2 linked regions of the Verrucosispora sp. NA02020 genome follow. The protein of the gene in region 2 interacts with the protein of the main gene of each other region in a pairwise test. Links are inferred from orthologs where the notes say so. Each region holds a gene or a part of one and is shown on either strand. Other genes may lie near its edges.

What was found. The genes of interacting proteins can lie anywhere in the genome.
Region 1: the proteins of leuS (region 2) and ligA interact in binary tests that used the Escherichia coli proteins (3 or more experiments, as listed by UniProt). The link is inferred for Verrucosispora sp. NA02020 from one-to-one orthologs.

Annotation. Positions count from the first base shown.
Region 1 is NZ_CP054923.1:1,678,815-1,685,818, forward strand. Bases 2,562-5,494 are described here. They hold ligA (NAD-dependent DNA ligase LigA), read left to right. Parts: upstream 2,562-2,926; coding sequence 2,927-5,062; downstream 5,063-5,494. Other genes in these bases: HUT12_RS07365 (ADP-ribosylglycohydrolase family protein), read left to right, coding at 2,562-2,843; HUT12_RS07375 (bifunctional diguanylate cyclase/phosphodiesterase), read left to right, coding at 5,221-5,494. Also shown: tRNA 2-thiouridine(34) synthase MnmA, read left to right, coding at 1-351; HUT12_RS07355 (methionine synthase), read left to right, coding at 368-1,369; HUT12_RS07360 (VOC family protein), read left to right, coding at 1,406-1,777; more of HUT12_RS07365, read left to right, coding at 1,839-2,561; more of HUT12_RS07375, read left to right, coding at 5,495-7,004. UniProt on the Escherichia coli protein: DNA ligase that catalyzes the formation of phosphodiester linkages between 5'-phosphoryl and 3'-hydroxyl groups in double-stranded DNA using NAD as a coenzyme and as the energy source for the reaction.
Region 2 is NZ_CP054923.1:5,473,514-5,480,975, forward strand. What follows is about bases 2,744-6,134. They hold leuS (leucine--tRNA ligase), read right to left. Parts: upstream 5,779-6,134; coding sequence 2,944-5,778; downstream 2,744-2,943. Other genes in these bases: mnhG (monovalent cation/H(+) antiporter subunit G), read right to left, coding at 6,010-6,134. Outside these bases: HUT12_RS24315 (MurT ligase domain-containing protein), read left to right, coding at 1-1,065; HUT12_RS24320 (type 1 glutamine amidotransferase), read left to right, coding at 1,055-1,774; HUT12_RS24325 (VTT domain-containing protein), read left to right, coding at 1,813-2,484; more of mnhG, read right to left, coding at 6,135-6,360; HUT12_RS24340 (monovalent cation/H+ antiporter complex subunit F), read right to left, coding at 6,357-6,614; HUT12_RS24345 (Na+/H+ antiporter subunit E), read right to left, coding at 6,611-7,066; HUT12_RS24350 (proton-conducting transporter membrane subunit), read right to left, coding at 7,063-7,462.

The DNA of each region.
Region 1 (7,004 bases), 3.8 Mb from region 2 along the record:
CTGCACCTGGACCGCCCGGCCCCGGACGGGCGCCCCCGGTACGTGCTCTCCATCACGCCGACGACCAACACGGTGACCGTCGGGCCGGCCGAGGCGCTGGAGGTGGCCGAGGTGCGTGCCGCCCGCCCGGTCTGGACCGGCGGCACGCGTCCGGACGCCCCGATCGAGTGCGAGGTGCAGTTGAGGGCGCACGGGCTCGTGGTGCCGGCCGAGGTCACCGTGGACGCCGACACGTTCCGTGCCGACCTGCGGCAGCCGGTCCGGGGGGTCGCCGCCGGTCAGGCGATCGTCGCGTACCGCCCCGACCCGGCCGGTGACATCGTGCTCGGCTCCGCCACGATCACCGACTGACCGGTACCCTTCGGCCGTGAGTGATCAGGTTTGGCCGTGGCCCGCGGGCGCGGCGACCGGCATCGGGTCGCTGCCCGGCACCGACATCGCCGAGGCGCAGCGGATCGTCCTCGGTGAGTTGCCCGCCCTGCCCCACCTGCCGGAGCTGCCGGCCCGCGGCCCGGGCGCGGACATGATCGGGCGCGGCGCGGGCCTGCTGGTCGAGCTGCCGGTCGAGCTCTACGCCGCGCGGTGGCGGGTGGCCCTGCGCCCCGGCCGGGACCTGCGCCGCGCACGGGACCTGATGGAACGCGACCTCGACCAGCTCGCCGAGCAGGCCGAGGAGTACGCCGGCCCGATCAAGGTGCAGGCACCCGGTCCGTTCACCCTCGCCGCCTCGGTGGAGCTGCCCATCGGCGGCCGGATGGTGCGCGACCCCGGTGCGGTACGCGACCTGGTCGGCTCGCTCGCCGAGGGGCTGCGCGCGCACGTGGCGGCGGTGGCCCGCCGGGTACCCCGGGCCACCGTCCTGCTCCAGGTGGACGAACCGTCGCTGCCGGCGGTGCTCGCCGGTCGGGTGCCCACCGAGAGCGGCTTCGGCACGTACCGGGCGGTGCAGCCGGAGGACGCGCGGGCGTTGCTGGGCACGGTGGTGGAGGCGGTCGGAGTACCGACCGTGGTGCACTGCTGTGCCCCGGACGTACCGCTGAACCTGATCCGGTCCACCGGCGCGGCCGGCGTCGCCCTCGACCTGGACCTGGTCACCGACCTGGACGCGCTGGGCGAGGCGATCGACGCCGGGCTGGGCCTCTTCGCCGGTGCCGCGCCGGGCACCGCCCCGGCCGGTCGCGCACCGACCTCGGCCCAGGTCGCCGACCGGGTCCGCACCCTGTGGGACCGGCTCGGCTTCCCGCGTCGCCGACTCGCCGGGCAGGTGGTGGTCACGCCCGCGTGCGGCCTGGCGGGCGCCACCCCGGCGTACGCCCGCGCGGTCCTGTCCGCCTGCCGCGACGCGGGGCGCCGGATCGTCGAGGAGTGAGGTTTCGGCGCGCTGCGCGGGGGCAGCAAGCCGGGCATGATCGGACGACTGCGTTCCACCGTGATCGATTGCCCCGACCCGCGCGCCCTGGCCGGCTTCTACGCCGAGCTGCTCGGCCTGCCGCTGATCGAGGAGGACTGCGACGGCGACGAGTGGGTGGTGCTGGGTGGGCACCCCGGCCACCAACCCCGGATCGCGTTCCAGCAGGCACCCGACCTGCGCCCACCGACCTGGCCCGACCCGGAACGGCCGCAACAGTTCCACCTCGACGTGACCGTGGAGGACATCGAGGTCGCTGAGCGGGCCGCGCTGGCCCTGGGCGCGCGGCGGCTGCCGGGGGAGGGCGAGGGCTTCCGGGTCTACGCCGACCCGGCCGGACACCCGTTCTGCCTCTGCTGGGAGAGCTGACCGTCGCGCGTGGGAGATCCGGCCGTCGCGCCGGCCCGCCCGAGCGGGCATGATCACCAGCATGATCAGTCCTGTGCCCGGGTGGGCCGCCGGCTCGCTCCTCGGACTCGCCTACGGTGACGCCCTGGGCAAGCCCACCGAGTTCCTCACGCTGGCCGAGATCGAGCGACGGTACGGTCCGACCGGCCCCCGGGAACTGGTCGGCGACCCGGCGTTGGTCACCGACGACACCCAGATGGCGCTCGCGGTCGGCTGGGCACTGCACGACGCGTCCGCGTACACGCCCGAGGTCGTCGAGCCGTTGCTGCGGCAGCGCTTCCTGGCCTGGGCGGCCAGCCCGGACAACAACCGCGCGCCCGGGATGACCTGCCTGCGGGCCTGCGCCGAGCTGTCCCGAGGACTGCCCTGGCAGCAGGCGACCCAGGCCGGTTCGAAGGGCTGTGGGGCGAACATGCGGGTCACCCCGGTCGGTCTGCTCGACGTCGACCTCGACACCGTCGCCGGACTGGCCCAGCTCCAGGCCGGACTGACGCACGGGCACCCGACCGGCCTGGCGGCCAGCGAACTGACCGCGTACGCGGTGCGGCTGCTGGTCGACGGCGCGGCGCTGGCCGAGTTGCCCGGCCGGCTCACCGTGCGGGCCCACGAGCAGCGCGAGGTCTACCGGGGCGACTGGCTCGGCGACCTCTGGCAACGCCCCGGCGTGCGGACGCCGCAGGAGTTCATCGCCCGGGGGTGGGACGAGTGCCTGCGGGTGCTGGCCCGGCTCGACGCGGCCCTCGCCGGCCCGGACGACGGCGGCGACCCGTGCCGCTGGACCGGTGAGGGCTGGGTCGCCGAGGAGGCGTTGGCGACCGCGCTCTACTGCGCCGTCCGGCACGCCGACGACCCGGTGGGCGCGCTGACCCGGGGTGCGCGGACCGCCGGTGACTCCGACTCGATCGCCGCGCTCGCCGGGGCGTTCGTCGGTGCCGCCGTGGGTGCCGCCGCCTGGCCCGCCGACTGGGCAGGTCGCATCGAGTACGCCGACCAACTCGCCGCCCTCGCCGCCGCCTGGCAGCGCTGACCGGCACGAACCGGTGGGGTTCCCGGTGAACTGTCCGACCCGCCGGATACCGTGCCGGGGTGCCCATCACAGGAGGTCGCGGGGTGTCCGAGGAAGCCATCGGCGAGCAGGTCAGCGCGGCGCAGGAGGCGGCGGCCGGTGCCGAGCCGACCCCGCAGGCACGGGAGCGGCACGCCACGCTGAGCCAGGAGCTGACCGAGCACCAGTACCGCTACTACGTGCTCGACGCGCCGACCGTCTCGGACGCCGATTTCGACCGGCTGCTGCGGGAGCTGGAGGCGCTGGAGGAGGAGTTCCCGGCGCTGCGCACCCCGGACTCGCCGACCCAGCGGGTCGGCGGCACCTTCTCCACCGACTTCGCCCCGGTGGCACACGCCGAACGGATGATGTCGCTGGACAACGCGTTCGCCGACGAGGAGCTGGCGGCGTGGGCCGAACGGGTCGAGCGGGACGCCGGCGGTCCGGTGCCCTACCTGTGCGAGCTGAAGGTCGACGGGCTGGCGATCAACCTCACCTACGAGTCGGGTCGGCTGGTGCGGGCGGCGACCCGGGGCGACGGCCGCACCGGTGAGGACGTCACCGCCAACGTGCGCAGCATCCGGGACGTGCCCGGCCGGTTGACCGACTCGGCGGAGTTCGGGCCGGTCCCCGAGCTGATCGAGGTGCGCGGCGAGATCTACTTCCCGGTCGCCGCCTTCGCCGACCTGAACGCGGGCCTGGTCGAGCAGGGCAAGGCGCCGTTCGCCAACCCGCGTAACGCCGCCGCCGGCAGCCTGCGCCAGAAGGACCCACGGATCACCGCGTCCCGGCCGCTGTGCCTGGTGGTGCACGGCATCGGTGCCCGGCGCGGCTTCCAGCCGGCCACCCAGTCCGAGTCGTACTCCGCGCTGCGGGCCTGGGGGCTGCCGACCAGCGACCGCTGGCGGGTGGTGCCCGACCTGGCCGGCGTCCGGGACTACATCGCGCACTACGCCGCGCACCGGCACGACGTGGAGCACGAGATCGACGGCGTGGTGGTCAAGGTCGACCCGGTGCCGATCCAGGGCCGGCTCGGCTCGACCAGCCGGGCGCCCCGCTGGGCGATCGCCTTCAAGTATCCGCCCGAGGAGGTCAACACCACGCTGCTCGACATCGAGGTCGAGGTGGGACGGACGGGTCGGGTCACGCCCCGGGCGCTGCTCCAGCCGGTGAAGGTGGCCGGCTCCACCGTCGCGTACGCGACCCTGCACAACGCCCGCGAGGTGGAGCGCAAGGGGGTGCTGATCGGCGACACGGTGGTGATCCGCAAGGCCGGCGACGTGATCCCCGAGGTGCTCGGCCCGGTGGTCGAGCTGCGTCCGCCCGACGCCCGGGCGTTCGTGATGCCCACCGTCTGCCCGGCCTGTGGCACCCCGCTCGCCCCGGCGAAGGAGGGCGACGTCGACATCCGTTGCCCCAACTCGCGCAGTTGTCCGGCGCAGTTGCGCGAACGGGTCTACCACCTGGCCGGGCGCAAGGTCTTCGACATCGAGGCGCTCGGCTACAAGAGCGCCGCCGCGCTGCTCGACGCGCAGGTCATCACCGACGAGGGCGACCTCTTCTCGCTCGACGCCGAGCAGTTGGCCCGCTCGCCGTTCTTCGTCAACAAGGACGGCAGCCTCGGCAGCAACGCGGTCAAGCTGCTCGACAACCTCGCCGTCGCCAAGGAACGCGAGCTGTGGCGGGTGCTGGTGGCCCTCTCGATCCGGCACGTCGGGCCGACCGCCGCGCAGGCACTCGCGCGGCACTTCCGGTCGGTCGAGGCGATCGACGCCGCGTCCGAGGAGGAACTCTCCTCCGTCGACGGAGTCGGCCCCACCATCGCGGTGAGCATCCGGGAGTGGCTCGCCGTCGACTGGCACCGCGAGGTGATCCGCAAGTGGGCCGACGCGGGCGTCCGGATGGCCGAGGAGGCGCAGGGGGAGGGCCCGCGTCCGCTGGAGGGGGTGACCGTGGTGGTCACCGGGACCCTGTCCGGTCACTCGCGCGACCAGGCCGCCGAGGCGATCCAGTCCCGGGGCGGCAAGGTCAGCGGCTCGGTGTCGAAGAAGACCGGCTTCGTGGTGGTCGGCGACAATCCCGGGTCCAAGGCGGACAAGGCGGCCGGGCTCAAGGTGCCGATCCTCGACGAGGAGGGCTTCCAGGTGCTGCTCGACTCCGGCCCGGAGGCGGCCCGCGCGGTGGCCCGCGTCGAGGAGTGAAGCGGCACTTGCCGATCTTGCGGGGACTCGCCCGGATACCAACTTAATTACGACTACGACCGATTCGTGGCTGTCGTACCTTGTTTTCGGCCGTCGAGGGCGTTTCATGGGGACACGGTGCGTAAACCCACGCGTCGTGTCCTGTAGCGGGAGGTGTGATGGAGCCGCCCGATCCGCGCAACCTCGTCCCGCCCGGGCGCACCGCGCCGTTCTCGGTCTTCGTCGGCCTCGTGCTGGTCGTGGCCGTGCTGCTCTCCGTCGGGCCGATGGTCTCGTTCGCCGGAACGCTGCCCGACCTGCCGGCGGCGTTCTGGACGATGGCCGTGCTCGCCGTCGCCTGCGACGCGCGCCCGTTCCTGCCGCCCGGCCGGCGGCCCTCCTCGTCCGCGGTCTTCCCGTCGACCTGCTTCACCTTCGCCATCCTGCTCGGCTGGGGTCTCGGCCCGGCAGTCGCGGTGCAGGCGGTCGCCGTGCTGGTCTCCGGAGCCCGGATGCGGCACACCCCCTGGCGGGTCGCCTTCAACGCCGGGCAGTACGCCTGCGCGCTGGCCGCCGCGTACGCCGTCACCCGGCTCGGGCCGGGCGGCATCTTCGACGGCGGCCGTCTGGGGTGGACCGACATCGCCGCGATCGGCGGGGCCGGGGTGGCCTGGTTCGTGGTGAACTACGGGCTGGTGACCACGGCCGTCCGACTGCGCTTCGGCGAACGGTGGTGGCCCAACGCCCGCCACGGCCTGCCGTTCGAGCTGCTCTCCACCGGGTCCCTGCTGCTGCTCGCGCCGGTGCTGGTCACCGCCGCGCGGGCCAGTGCCGCCCTGGTGCCGCTGGTCCTGGTGCCGCTGTTCGCCGTCTACCGGATGGCCCGGCTCACCGTGGAACAGCACCAACTCGCCGCCCTCGACCCGCTGACCGGGCTGCCCAACCGAAAGGCGCTGCTCAGCGAGGTCAACGAGCAGGTCCACCGGCACGCCGAGCGCGCCGCACGCGGCGAGCCCGGCGCCCGCCTGGCCCTGCTCCTGATCGACCTGGACCGCTTCAAGAACGTCAACGACGCCCTCGGGCACGCCGTCGGCGACCGGCTGCTGGTCGAGGTGAGCGCCCGGCTGACCGACCTGGTGCCGGCGCCGGACCTGGTGGTCCGCCTCGGCGGCGACGAGTTCGCCATCGTGATGACCGGGGTGGACGACGTCACCGAGGCCCGTGCCCTCGCCGACCGGGTGGTGCGGGTCCTCGCCGAGCCGGTGCCGCTGGACGGGCTGCCGCTGGACGTCGGCGGCTCCATCGGCATCGCCCTGTACCCGGAGCACGGCGAGGACTTCGCCACCCTGATGCGCCACGCCGACGTGGCCATGTACGACGCCAAGCACCGCAACGACACGGTCGCCGTCTACACCGCGGAGTCCGACCACAACTCCGCCGAGCGGTTGGGCCTGCTGGCCGACCTGCGGCGGGTGCTGGACGCGGGCGCGGCGGCCCGTTCCGCCGCCGCCACCCCGGGCGAGGCACCCGGGACGCGGGACGGGGACACCACGCCGGTGGTACGCGGCGGGGACGGCGCGGCGCTGACCGCGAGCCCGGTGGTGCGGCAGCGCGGTGCCGGCCGGTGGTTCCGTCGTCGTCACCGGCCGCCGGTGGTCGCGTCCGACGACGAGCTGATCGCCCGGATCGTGACCGGCGCGGACCCGATCCTGCGCCGGACCGCCCGGCCCGTCGACCCGGCGGCGGTCCCCGGCGAGCCGTGGTCCGGACCGGTCGGCGCCCACCGGTCGGGTGACGAGGGCACACCCTTCGCCGGTGCCGCGATCGGCGGTGATCCGGCCGGGGACGCGGGCGAGATCACGATGTACTACCAGCCGCAGGTCGCCATCGCCACCGGCGAGGTGGTCGGGGTCGAGGCGCTGCTGCGGTGGCGGCACCCCCGCCGGGGCATGGTCGACCCGGA
Region 2 (7,462 bases):
ACCACCACCACCCGGCTGGCCGCCGCCGCCGTCGGCGTGCTCGGCCGGGTCGCCACCAACTCCTTCGGCGCCAACATGCCCACCGGGCACACCTCGGCCCTGGCCAAGGCGGGCAGCACCCCGTACGCGGTGCTGGAGGTCGACGAGCACTACCTGGCGCAGGTGATCGAGGCGACCGAGCCGCACGTCGTGGCGCTGCTCAACCTCTCCCGCGACCAGCTCGACCGGGCCAAGGAGGTCGCCATGATGGCGCAGCTCTGGCGCGCGGCCCTGGTCCGCCACCCGGACATCCGCATCGTGGCCAACGCCGACGACCCGATGGTGGTCTGGGCGGCCACCCCGCCGGCCGCCCACGACCAGCGGATCACCCCACCGCACGTCACCTGGTTCTCCGCCGGTCAGCGGTGGCACGACGACTCGTGGGTCTGCCCCGAGTGCGGCTCGACCATCCAGCGCTCCGGTGAGCAGTGGTGGTGCAGCGGATGCCCGCTGCGCCGCCCGCAGCCGCAGTGGACGGTCGACGACGAGGGTGTCCTCGACCCCACCGGCGCCTGGTACAAGGTGAAGCTCCAGCTCCCCGGCAAGGTCAACATCGGTAACGCGGCCACCGCGCTGGCCCTGGCCGCCGAGTTCGGCGTACGCCCGTTCGACGCGGTCCCCCGCCTCGGCGACGTCACCTCGGTCGCCGGACGGTACGCCCAGGTCGAGCGGGACGGTCGGCTGGTCCGGCTGCTGCTGGCGAAGAACCCGGCCAGCTGGCTGGAGGCGTTCGACATGGCCGAGCACACCGCGACCCTGCTCTCCATCAACGCCCGCGACCCCGACGGGTTGGACACCTCCTGGCTCTTCGACGTCGACTTCGCCCCGCTACGCGGACGTCAGGTGCTCATCACCGGCGACCGCGCGTACGACCTGGCGGTCCGGCTGGACGTCAACGGCGTGCCGTTCCAGCACGTCCGCACGTTCGACGACGCCATCCGGGCGGTGCCGCCGGGGCGGCTGGAGGTCATCGCGAACTACACCGCCTTCCAGGACATCCGAGCGGAGTTGGACCGTGTCAACTGAGACCCTGCGCATCGTCTGGATCTACCCCGACCTGCTCTCCACCTACGGCGACCGGGGCAACATGCTGATCCTGGCCCGGCGGGCACAGCAGCGCGGCTTCCCGATCGAGGTGCTGGAGGTCCGCTCCGACCAGCCGATGCCCACCACCGCCGACATCTACCTCATCGGCGGCGGCGAGGACGGCCCGCAGGCGCTCGGCGCCCAGCGGCTGCTCACCGACGGCGGCCTGCACCGGGCGGTCGCCCAGGGCTCGGTGGTGTTCGGCGTCTGCGCCGGATACCAACTGCTCGGCACGTCGTTCTTCGCCAAGGGCACCCAGTACCGCGGCCTGGAACTGCTCGACCTCTCCTCCGACCGGGGCGAGACCCGGGCCGTCGGCGAGCTGGCCGGTGACATCGACGCCCGACTCGGCCTGCCTCCGCTGACCGGCTTCGAGAACCACGGCGGCCGTACCCGTCTCGGTGCCGAGGTCTCCCCGCTGGCCCGGGTCACCGCCGGGATCGGCAACGACGGCGCCACCGAGGGCGCGTGGCGCGGCAAGCTGCTCGGCACGTACTCCCACGGTCCGGCGCTGGCCCGCAACCCGGCCCTGGCCGACCTGCTGCTGCGCTGGGCCACCGGCGCACAGCAGCTTCCGCCGCTCGACGACACCTGGGCCGACCGGCTGCGGGCCGAACGTCGGGCCGCGGTGGCCGCCGCCCGGGCATGACCCCGGCCGTCCGGCGGCTCGCACGGTACTGGCGATCGGTGCAGCCGGTCGCCACCACACCGTCGGTCGTCCGGTTCGGCCTGCTGCTACTCCTGATCGCCGGGTTCGGGGTGACCCTGATCCTGGTCCCCCACCCCGACCCGACGGCGCTGCCGCAGTTCGGCGACCGACTGGGCGGTCTCGCCCCGGTCGCCGGAGTCCTCGGCGGCGCGCTGCTGCTGGTGGCACTGGTCCCCCGTACGTTCATCACGCTCGCCGCGGGCGCGCTCTTCGGCGCCCTGGAGGGTGCCGCGTACGCGCTGGGGGCCGCCCTGCTGGCGGCGGCGATCGGCTTCACCGTCGGCCGGGTGCTCGGGCGGGAGTTCGTCGCCGAGCGCGTCCGGGGCCGGTTGGCCCGACTGGATCGCTGGTTCACCCGGCAGAGCGTGCTCGGGGTGATCACCGTGCGGCTGCTGCCGATCTCCGGCTACGGCCTGGTCAGCTACGGCTACGGCACCACCGGCGCGCGAATCCTGCCGTTCCTCGTCGGCAGCGTGATCGCCTCCGCCCCGTCGGCGTTCGGCTACGCCGCCGTCGGCGCCGCCGTCACCAGTCCCGGCGAGGTCAACTGGCTCGCCGCCACCCCCGCCGCGCTCGGCTTCATCGCCAGCGCGGTGCTGCTCACCCGCTGGTGGCTCGCCGAACGCCGACGCCGCACCACCCAGATGTAAGGAGGGGTCCCCTGCTAACGCCTCGCGTATAGCAGGGGACCCCTGCTAACAACTCGGCAAGCGCGATCGTGCCGCGCCCCCGCTCTCGCCGCATCGCGCTCCATGATCACGCTCGATCCTGGATCGAGTGGCCTCGGTGTCAGCACGAGACCACTCAATCCCGGATCGAGCACGACCTTGTGACGAGCCGCCGCACCCCGGGAACTCGAAGACGCCGCCTTCGTAGCGCCGGAGCGTGCGGCACGTCTTCTTCCCGCCCACGTGGCCCCACGGGTGCCCGCCGCAGCGCCGGCTCGCACCGCACGCGCGCCCGCATACCGTGCACTGGAGGGCTCGGCCGCCGCACCGAGCACGGCGTTCGAACGTTAGAAAGGGTCCCCTGCTATGCACGAGGCGTTAGCAGGGGACCCTTCCTTTCACCAACAACAGCTCACCTACACCGACAGCTCGCCAACAGCGTCAGGCGACGACGGACACCATCCGGCCGGGGATCACGATGACCTTGCGCGGTTCCTTGCCGGCCAGCACCCCCGCCACCGCTGCCAGCGCGGCGGAACGCACGTCGTCCTCGGCGGCGTCGGCCGGCACCTCGACCCGGCCCCGGACCTTGCCGTTGACCTGCACCGGGTAGGTGACGGTCTCGGCGACCAGCAGCGCCGGGTCGGCGACCGGGAAGTCCGCGTACGTCAGGGAGGTCTGGTGACCCAGCCGCCGCCACAGTTCCTCGGCGATGTGCGGGGCCAGCGGCGCCACCATCAGCACCAGCGGTTCGGCCACCTCGCGCGGGGTCGTCGCCAGCTTGGTCACCGCGTTGGTCAGCTCGATCAGCTTGGCGATCGCGGTGTTGAACCGGATGCCCTCCATGTCGCCCCGGACGCCGTCGATCACCCGGTGCAGCAACTGGCGGGTCTGTTGGTCGGCCGGTTCGTCGGTGACCCGCGACTCGCCGGTCTGCTCGTCGACGACCGCCCGCCAGACCCGCTGCAGGAACCGGTACGAGCCGACCACCGCCCGGGTCTCCCACGGGCGGGACACCTCCAGCGGCCCCATCGACATCTCGTAGACCCGGAACGTGTCGGCGCCGTACGCGGCGCACATCTCGTCCGGGGTGACCACGTTCTTCAGGGACTTGCCCATCTTGCCGTACTCGCGGTTGACCTGGACGTCGCCCAGGAACCAGTCGCCGTCGCGCTCGACGACCTCTTCGGCCGGGACGTAGGCGCCCCGGGCGTCGGTGTACGCGTACGCCTGGATGTAGCCCTGGTTGAACAGCTTGCGGAACGGCTCGAACGACGACACGTGCCCCAGGTCGAACAGCACCTTGTGCCAGAACCGGGCGTACAGCAGGTGCAGCACGGCGTGCTCGGCGCCGCCGACGTACAGGTCCACGCCACCGCAGTCGCCCTCGCCGCGCGGCCCCATCCAGTACCGCTCGTTCTCCGCGTCGACGAACCGTCCCTCGTTGGTCGGGTCCAGGTAACGCAGCTCGTACCAGCAGGAGCCGGCCCACTGCGGCATCACGTTGGTCTCCCGGGTGTACCGCTTCGGCCCGTCACCCAGGTCCAGCTCGACCTCGACCCAGTCGCGGCGGCGCGACAGCGGCGTCTCCGGGTCGCTGTCGGCGTCGTCGGCGTCGAAGGTGCGCGGCGAGAAGTCGTCCACCTCGGGCAGTTCGACCGGCAGCATCTCCTCCGGCAGCGCGATCGCGGCACCGTCGGCGTCGTAGACGATCGGGAACGGCTCGCCCCAGTACCGCTGCCGGCTGAACAGCCAGTCCCGCAGCCGGTAGGTCACCGCGCCCCGACCGGCGCCGGTGGACTCCAGCCAGGCGATGATGCGGGCCTTGGCGTCGGCCACCCCCAGTCCGTTCAGGTCCAGGTCGCGGTCGGGCGCGGCGCTGTTGATCGCCGGCCCCTCCCCGGTGTACGCGGTGCCGTCGAAGCCCTCCGGCGGCTGCACGGTACGCACGATCGGCAGCTCGAAGAGATCGGCGAACTCCCAGTCCCGCTCGTCCTGCGCGGGTACCGCCATGATCGCGCCGGTGCCGTAGCCGGCCAGCACGTAGTCGGCGATGAAGATCGGCACCTGCCCACCGGTGACCGGGTTGACTGCGTACGCGCCGATGAAGACGCCGGTCTTCTCCTTGGTGTCGGCCTGCCGCTCGACGTCGGTCTTGGCCGCCGCCGCCTTGCGGTACGCCTCGACGGCTGCCCGGGGATCGGTGTGCCCACCGGTCCACGCGTCCCGGGTCCCCTCCGGCCAGGCCGCCGGCACCAGCGCGTCGACCAGCTCGTGCTCGGGTGCCAGCACCATGTAGGTGGCCCCGAAGACGGTGTCCGGCCGGGTCGTGAACACCCGGATCGGCGCGGTGGGGGTCGGGAAGTCGATGTGCGCACCGGTGGATCGGCCGATCCAGTTGCGCTGCATGAGCTTGATCGGCTCCGGCCAGTCCAGCTTGTCCAGGTCGTCCAGCAGCCGGTCACCGTACGCGGTGATCCGCATCATCCACTGCTTCAGGTTGCGCTTGAAGACCGGGAAGTTGCCGCGCTCGGAGCGACCGTCGGCGGTGACCTCCTCGTTGGCCAGCACCGTGCCCAGCCCGGGGCACCAGTTCACCGGCGCCTGCGACACGTACGCCAGGCGGTGGTCGTCGACGATCGCGCGACGCTCGGCGGACGACAGCTCGGCCCACGGGCGGCCGTCCGGGGTACGCCGGGTACCGCCGGCGAACTCGGCGATCAACTTGCTGATCGGGCGGGCCCGACCGGCCTGGCGGTCGTACCAGGAGTTGAAGATCTGCAGGAAGATCCACTGAGTCCAGCGGTAGAAGTCGGTGTCGATGGTGGCCACCGAGCGCCGCTGGTCGTGGGCCAGTCCCAGCCGCCGCAGCTGCTCCCGGTACCGCTCGATGTTCGCCTCGGTGGTTGTCCGGGGGTGCGTGCCGGTCTGCACCGCGTACTGCTCGGCGGGCAGGCCGAACGCGTCGAAGCCCATCGCGTGCAGCACGTTGCGCCCGGCCATCCGCTGGTAGCGGGCGTAACAGTCGGTGCCGATGTAGCCCAGCGGGTGCCCGACGTGCAGTCCCGCGCCGGACGGGTACGGGAACATGTCCAGCACGTACAGCTTCTCGGCGCCGGAGCGCGGGTGGGCGGGGTCGGCCAGCGGGCCGGACGGGTTCGGCGCGTGGAAGCTGCCCTCGCGTTCCCAGTGATCCTGCCAGCGGCGTTCGATCTCGTCGGCCAGCACGGCGGTGTACCGGAACGGTGGGGTGTCGTTGGCGGCTGCCTCGGTCATGGCCTTCTCCTCGCGTCGACCGGCGGGGTCTTCTCCGTGCTGGCTGGTCTCGTGTCCGTGCTCGGCGGCCCGCCCCGGGCCCCGGCGGGCACGAAAAAGCCCCTCGCACAGGAGGGGCCGCCGTGCTGTCGCGCCGTCAGCGCATCAGCACGGCTCGGTAAGAAGCAGGAAGACTCCGGCCATGACCGGCAGTGTACCGCGACCCCTCGGGCACCGTCGCCCAGTACCCCGTCAGCCGGTGTCGGGGCGACCGTCGCCGACCCGGCCGTCGAGCTCGTCGTAGCGGGTGATCGGGGCCAGCGGCGCACCGGCCCGGTACGCCGCGCGGGCCAGCGCGTAGCCACCCACCGGGGCGGTGAACAGTTGCAGGCCGACCGCCACCAGCACCACCACGGCGGTACGCACGCTCGGGATCAGCAGCAGCACCCCGAACAGCACACAACTGAGGCCGAGGCTGGCAGCCTTGGCGACCGCGTTCATCCGGTGGTAGACGTCGGGCAGGCGGACCAGGCCCACCGCGCTGATCGAGATCAGGACGGTGCCGAGCAGCAGCAGCGCCCAGGCCAGTGCCGTGCGGATCACCGCTGCCCCCGGTGCACCAGCCGGGCCATCGCCACCGTGGCCAGGAAACTCACCAGCGTCCCGGTGAGCACCAGGTCCAGCAGGTCCGGCGCGTCCAGCCGGGCGGCGAGCACCGCCAGGGCGGCCAGGAAGACGAAAAAGCCCAGGTCCAGCGCGGCGGCCCGGTCGGCGTCGGTCGGTCCGCGTACCAGCCGGCCGATCACCACCGCCATCGCGCACGCCAGGACCACCAGCACCACGTCCAGCAGGATCATCGCGACCTCCACGTCTCGGGCGGGTCGTTCTCGGACGGACCACCGTCGTCGGAGGAGCCGTCGTCGGGTCGGCCGCCGCCGGCCGGGTGCGTGGCCGGGCGGATCGCGGCGAGCACCCGCCACTCCAGTTCGGTGACCTCGCGGCGGAACGCGACCGGGTCGGCGGCGTACACGCCGTGCACCCAGAGGGTCGCGGGCTCCCGCCGGATCGCCAGGGTCAGCGTGCCCGGGGTCAGGCTGACCGCCAGGGCCACCGCGGCGACCTCGACGTCGGTGCCGGCCCGCAGCGGCACCCGCACCACCGCCGGTTCCAGTCGCGACCCCGGCGTGAGGATCTCCCACGCCACGGCCAGGTTCGCCTGCACCAGCCGGACCGCGAAGTAGCCGGTGAACCGCAGGATCCGGCCCAGGCGTACCACCGTCCGGCGGGCCAGCGCCGGTGTCGCGCTCATCGCCCGGTCACCGCCCGCACGTAGCCGGCCGGGTCGCGGAGTCCGTCCGCCGCCGTCTCCGCCACCGTCAGCAACGGCTGCGCGGCCAGCCCCGCGACCAGCGAGAGCACGGCCAGGGCCAGCGGCGGGGCGACCAGCGACCGCCCGATCCGGCCGGTGACCGCGTCGGTGGCCGGCTCACCGGTGAACAACGCGCTCCAGATCTTCAGCATGGAGAGCAGGGTGACCAGGCTGACCAGCACCGCCACCGTCATCGCCCACCACGCGTCGACCTCGGCGGCGGCCCGCAGCAACAGGAACTTCGCCAGGAAGCCGGAGAACGGCGGCAGTCCGGCCAGCGACAGCGCCGCGCCGGCGAAGGCCAGGGCCAACGCGGGGCGCTGCACGGCGAGGCCA